Regions from separate parts of the Nocardia sp. NBC_00565 genome, predicted to be linked through region 1. Evidence: predicted binding sites of a transcription regulator. Region 1 holds the regulator's gene; the other holds the start of a gene.
What was found. Region 1 encodes HspR, which represses chaperone genes until heat shock. Its sites were predicted from a motif close to ANNTGAGTNNNNNNNACTCANNT; they were not measured.
Positions count from the first base shown of each region.

Region 2: the regulator HspR is predicted to act here: its motif matches at 1,949-1,971, upstream of lon (endopeptidase La).

Region 1 covers NZ_CP107785.1:8,201,181-8,204,600, reverse strand. Annotated here, with positions in the region: gene OG874_RS37835 (globin domain-containing protein) at 1-885, opposite strand, end outside; gene OG874_RS37830 (heat shock protein transcriptional repressor HspR) at 1,557-1,958, opposite strand; gene dnaJ (molecular chaperone DnaJ) at 1,958-3,121, opposite strand; gene grpE (nucleotide exchange factor GrpE) at 3,146-3,420, opposite strand, start outside.
Region 2 covers NZ_CP107785.1:7,872,552-7,875,971, forward strand. Annotated here, with positions in the region: gene OG874_RS36280 (cytochrome P450 family protein) at 238-1,503, opposite strand; gene lon (endopeptidase La) at 2,050-3,420, shown strand, end outside.

The DNA.
Region 1 (3,420 bases):
GATCTCCAGATCGTAGAGATCACAGGGATGGTGGCCGCCGACGAACAGCTGCACCCGCGGATTGACGCGCCGTTGTGCCATCGCCATGAGCTGGGCGCGCAGGGGTGCGATGCCGGTACCGCAGCCGACCATCAACATCTTCCGTTTCACATTGCGCGGTACGCCGAGTCCGCCCAGTGGCGAACCGAGTAACCACTGATCACCGACAACGGTATTGCTGAGGATGGCCGGGCTGACCCAGCCGCCGAGTACGCCGCGGATGTGGAATTCCACCTCCCCGTTCGCATTCGCTGGCACCGCGGGGGACAGATAGCGCCACATGCGCGGCCGGGACGGGATCTGCACGCTGATGTACTGCCCTGCGGCGTACTGCATGGGCTGATCCAATTGCAGCCGGACGACGGCGAGATTGCGCAGTAGATCGTGGCGCTCGACCACGGTCCCGGTCCACACCGATGGTGCGGATTCCTGCTGGGCCGCACCGATCATGGTGTCGCCGATGATCTTGAGGCCCTCGTCCCAGGCGCGGTCCACCTCATCGGTCCACATCTCGGTGCCCGCGAAGATTCGCATCGCGGTCTTCAACGAGGTGGCTACGGCGGTGTAATGCGCGGGCTGCACACCGTACTTGCGATGGTCGCGCCCGAGTTGGGCGAGGAAGGGCAATAACTTGTTCGGCTCCTCGAGCCGATCCAGCGCGTAGGAGATGGCCTTGACCAATCGGTCACGCTGGGAATCCATCGCTGCGGGGAAGAAATCCCGGGCGGCGGGGTAGTCGGTGAACAGGATTGCGTAGAACGAACTGGCCAGCTTTGCCGGACCCCCCTCCTCCGCAGCAACCGCCTTGAACGTCGTTCTTATCAAAGCGACAGTCCGCGAATCCATTTGTGTCACAACCCCATTTCGCACTTGAACACAAACTGAGCTGTCACGTGAGGTGCTGTGGGTCACTCGACAGCAGCCGATGCGAACGAGTGTAAGGGAGGTTTGCCAGCAACGGAATCAATCGAATAAACATCACGTGTGTAATTCCCCTTAAACGAGGATCCGCACCACGAAATGCCTTGAAAACAAACCGAAAGAACGAACACGACGGTGAAATCCGTCACATACTTGGCGATTTCGCAACCCCGTTTTGCATGGTTCATCCCAATCGGGCAGTGGGAGCGATCCCACGGCAACCCCGCGCTCGCATCCGGCCACCGGACTCGAGCAAACCTCGCGCACCCACCGACCTGGCGACCGATGGAATCCTCATGGCGAATCGCGCATAGTTTGCTGGATCCGCGCCCACAGCAAACCTCGCAGATCGGCACATCATCGGCAACTTAGGCGACCGCACGCCGAGTCCCCTGGGACCCCAAAACACTTGTCAGGTACCGAAACCGGAATCGGGCGTTTGCTCGCCCACTGCCAGCACTAATTCGCAAGCGCGAACCGGCACCGCGTTTCGACCCAACGGTCCCGGCCACCGCCATTTATCAGCCGAATACGACAAAGGCTCCGGGCTCGGTTGTGCAACCGAATCCCGGAGCCTTGCTGTGCCGTGGCGCTTATCAGCGCCGATTGCGCGGCTTCCACACCACCAGTGCGGTACTGCGTTGCGGCGGCGTGAGATCGGGGCGGTACCCCGCGCGCAGCCGCTCCAGCTCGGCCGCCATTTCGGCGACCCGCTGCTGCAGTTCCTCGACCTGGTTGGTGAGTTCGATGATGCGCTTGATGCCCGCCAGGTTGACGCCGTCGTCCTGGGATAGCCGCTGCACCTCGCGCAGCAGCTCGACGTCCCGTGTCGAATAACGCCTACCGCCACCCGAAGTCCGTTGCGGCGTAACCAGTCCCAAGCGGTCATATGTGCGCAGTGTCTGCGCGTGCATACCCGCTAGCTGGGCCGCGACCGAGATCATGAAGAACTCGGCCCGCGCGGTCCCACCGGATGCCTGCTTCGGATTATCGGACATCACGCACCCGCCCATCCCGCACGTGGATCGAACCCACTGGTCTTCTCCGCCTCCGCATAGCGCTTGAGCGCCTCGGCGGCATTGTCGTCCAGCTTCTGTGGCACGGCGACCTTGACGGTGACGAGCAGATCGCCCGCGCCGCCACCGGGACCACGCTTGGGCACGCCACGGCCGCGCACCCGCAGGATGCGGCCGTCCGCGGTGCCCGCAGGCACCTTCACGCCGACGCGCCCTTCCAGCGTGGGCACGGAAACCGTTGTGCCCAACACCAATTCACTGTAACTGACCGGCAGCACCAGGGTCAGGTCGTCGCCGTTGCGGCCGAAGACCTTGTCCTGGCTGACGTGCACGGTCACATAGAGGTCACCCGAGGGCGCACCACGCAGCCCGGCCTCGCCCTGTCCGGCCAGCCGGATCTTCTGCCCGTCGCTGACACCAGGGGGAATCCGCACCGTGATGGTGCGCGTCCGATTCTGGATGCCGCTGCCGTGGCAGTCGACGCACGGGTCGTCGATGATCGAGCCGGTGCCCCGGCACTCATCGCACGGCTCGCTGAAGCCGAACGCACCCTGGTTGCGGCTGATCACGCCGTTTCCATTGCAGACGGGACAGACTCGTGGACTGGTCCCCGGCTTGGCGCCGCTGCCGTGACAGGTAGTGCACGGCGACGGACTGGTCATTCGCAGTGGAACGGTGACGCCCTGCGCGGCCTCGCGGAAACCGAGCGTCGTCTCGGTCTCCACATCCGCGCCGCGGCGGGGACGGCTCGCGGTCCGCGTGCCGCCCCGATTGAACAGCCCACCCAGCAGGTCACCGAGGCCACCGTCGCCGGCATTCGCCTGGCCGAAGATGTCACCGATATTGAAATCCTGCGAGAAGCCGCCGCCCGCACCGGGAGTGAAGCCGCCACGGCCGTATCCGCCACCGGCGAACAGCTTTCGGGTCTCGTCGTATTCCTTGCGCTTGGCCGGATCCGACAGCACGGCATGCGCCTCGCTGACGGTCTTGAACCGCTCCTCGGCCTTGGTGTCGCCGGGATTGGCATCCGGATGCAAGTCACGAGCGAGCTTGCGATATGCCTTCTTGATCTCGTCCTGCGAGGCGCTGGAGGAGACACCCAGCTCCTTGTAGAAGTCCTTTTCGATCCACTCCCGTTGGCTCACCGGGTATCTCCTCCTCTCGGGTTCCTATTGGTTGTTCGCATTGGCATCAACATCCGATGCCTCTTCTTCGACCAGATCGGCCACGCCATCGGTTACCCCGACGAGCGCGTGCCGAAGCACCCGATCGCCGAACCGATAGCCCTTGCGCATGACCATGCCGATCACCGGATCGTGTCCCTCGCCCTCGTGCTGCACGGCCTCGTGCAGGGTCGGGTCGAAAGGCTCACCCTCCGAACCGAATTCCTGCAGACCCTGCTTGTGCAGTGCGTCGGCGAGCTTGTCCGCGACCGATTTGAGCG
Region 2 (3,420 bases), 330 kb from region 1:
GACAAGATCAGTGGTGTCTGGGTGCCAACATTGTCATTGGCTCCGACGGGGTGTCAATGCACATGCGCTAGGGCGCTGTGATCGACCAGACGACTCGAGCCTGCGAGTCGAGGCCGGGCAACTCGCCGCCGACGACCCCGACATCGCAGTTCGCGAACTCGAACAAATCGTGACGACCGCGCCGAAGACGGCCCCTACCCGTAAGAGAGGCAGAGTATTTGGGCCCTGGGTCGCCGGTCAGGCCATCGAAGGTTGCCGCCCCTCGTAGCCGATGGTTAGCGCCGTGAAATCGACAGGTGGCGCGAGGCGGACCGGGAGCGCGGCGAGGCCGCGGATCAGCAGGCTCTTCCGCCATGTCGGTTCGCCGGCCGCTGTGTCCAGCGACATTACCGGGACCTTGGCCAAGAGCCGAGTGAGCGCGATGGTGGCCTCCGTCCGGGCAAGGGCCGCGCCGATGCAGTAGTGGATGCCATGGCCGAAGGCGATATGCCTGTTGTCGTCGCGATCGGCATCGATCCGGTCCGGTTCGGCGAACCGCTCCGGGTCGCGGTTGGCGGCCGCGAGGGAGATCATGATGAATTCGCCGGCGTCGATGTCCTGGTTGCCCAAGGTAATCGGCGCGGTGGTGTAGCGGGCGGTGGCCAGGTGCACCGGACCCTGGCAGCGCAGGATCTCGTCGATGTAGGCCGGAATTCCCGTCGGGTCCGCGCGCAGTCGTCCGGCCCTTTGCGGGTCGCGCAGCAGCTCGAGCACGGCGTTGCCGATCAGGTTGACGGTGGTCTCGTGTCCGGCGGCCAGCAAGAGGAAGAGCATGGAAATGAGTTCTTGCTGGTCGAGCCGATCATCGTCGTCCTTCGCGATGATGAGCTCGGAGAGGAGGTCGTCGCGGGGATCGTCGGTGCGCTTGGCGATCAATTCCGTCAGGTAGGTAAAGAAGCTGACTCCGGCACTGGTGCGCGCCTCGATGGTGGCCGAGTCGTTGACAACGACGGCGGTCCAGGAACGAAAGGCGTCCTTCTCGTCGTCCGGTACCCCGAGCAGTTCGCAGATCACGGCGATCGGCAAGGGGAACGCGTAGCTGTCCAGCAGGTCGACCCTTTCCCGGATGGTCATCTCGTCGAGCAGCGTGTCGGCGATCGTGGTGATCCGCGGCCCGAGATCCCGGACGGCCCGGCTGGCGAACGCCTTCGCGACGAGGCTGCGCAGCCGGGTGTGCTGTGGCGGATCGGCGAACAGCATATTGTCGCTGATGGTGCTGTTGAACATGTCGGCCGCGCCGTTCTTCGCCAAGATGGCCTGGCCCTCGGGTGAGGAGACCTTCTTGCTGATATTCGGCTCGACGAAGGCCTGCTTCGCGACCTCGTAATCGACGACCAACCAGCAGAGCACCCCCTCAACGCGGACTCGGTGAATGGGCCCGCGCGTGCGCAGTGACCGGTAGATCGCATGTGGGTCCTGGTAGAAGTCGCCGGTCAACTCGACAATCTCGGGCGCGGCCGTCATGCGTCACCGGCCATTGATGCGGTGTCGGCAGCGGCCCAGCGTGAATCCATGCAGTTCACTTGCTCACAAGTCCTTTCGACGTCGAACGGTTTGACTGACGTGCGATGCAGTCACGAGCAGCGGCAGTTGCGGCGGCCCGGTGACCGGCCGTGATGCTGCCGGGATGGGACAGCGGACGCGCGCGCAACCCGATGAGCAATCGACCGCGTCTGTATCGGTGGAAAGTCGAGCAGTGTCGATCGTTGGGTGAACCAGGAAATATCCGGTGCCGGACTTGCCGACGGCAGGATGTCCGCGCGCGCGGAATTTCCGTGCGATTGTCGCAGAGGTCCATTGTTCGGTCCCGCAGGTTCAGGCGGATGTCGCCGCAACCTTGGGAAAATTCGGCTGCTCTTCGCCGTGAGCGAACGGTAGGGGCGGGGCGGAACAAACCCGATCACTCCGGGGTTGACTGGGCATCGCTCAACTTTTGGAAGGGTCGAACACGTGACTACACCACAGAACCTGCCGGTGCTGTTCCTGACCGATCCGATCGTGCTGCCGGGCATGGTCGTGCCCATCGAACTGGACGAATCGGCGCAGGCCGCCATCGACGCCGCGCGGGCCGCGAACACCGACGCGGTGCTGCTCGCACCGCGGCTGGACGAGGGCTACGCCACCTACGGCGTCGTCGCAACCATCGAACAAGTCGGTCGGATGCGCGGTGGCGCACCGGCCGCCGTGCTGAAGGCCGAACGGCGCGCCAAGATCGGCCACGGGGTCACCGGGCCGGGTGCGGCGCTGTGGGTCGAGGCCGAACCGGTCGAGACGCCCGCCGTCGACGGCCGCACCAAAGAGCTTGCCGCCGAATACAAGAAGCTGGTCGTCTCGGTGCTGCAGCGCCGCGAGGCTTGGCAGATCATCGACGCGGTCAACCAGCTGACCGATCCGTCGGCGATCGCCGATACCGCGGGCTACGCGCCGTACCTGACCGCCGACGAGAAGCGCGACCTGCTCGAAACCCCGGATACCACCGAGCGTTTGACCAAGCTGATCGAATGGACCAAGGCGCATATCGCCGAGGCCGAGGTCACCGAGAAGATCAGCGCCGATGTCCGCGAGGGCATGGAGAAGAGTCAGCGCGAGTTCCTGCTGCGCCAGCAGCTCAACGCGATTCGCAAGGAGCTCGGCGAGGACGAGCCCGACGGCGCCGACGACTACCGCACCCGGGTCGAGCAGGCCGATCTGCCCGATACCGTGCGCGCCGAAGCGTTGCGCGAGGTCGGCAGGCTGGAGCGGGCCAGCGATCAGAGCCCGGAATCCGGCTGGATCCGGACCTGGCTGGACACCGTGCTGGAACTGCCGTGGACGGTGAAAACCACCGACAGCACCGATGTTTCGGCCGCTCGCGCGGTGCTGGACGCTGATCACCACGGCCTCGACGAGGTCAAGGACCGAATGGTCGAGTACCTGGCCGTGCGCTCCCGGCGTGCGGCGCGCGGGCTCGAGGTCGTCGGCGGACGCGGCTCCGGCGCGGTGCTGGCGCTGGTCGGTCCGCCCGGTGTCGGCAAGACCTCGCTGGGTGAATCCGTGGCCCGCGCCACCGGCCGCAAGTTCGTTCGCGTCGCCCTCGGCGGCGTGCGCGACGAGGCCGAGATCCGTGGTCACCGGCGCACCTACGTCGGCGCACTGCCCGGTCGGATCGTGCGTGCCATCAAGGAGGCGGGTTCGATGAATCCCGTTGTCCTGCTGGACGAGATCGACAAGGTCGGTTCGGACTTCCGCGGCGATCCCGCGGCGGCCCTGCTCGAGGTGCTGGATCCGGCGCAGAACCACACATTCCGCGACCACTACCTGGATCTGGATCTGGACCTGTCCGACGTGCTGTTCATCGCGACCGCGAATGTCATGGAGACCATCCCCGGCCCGCTGCTGGAC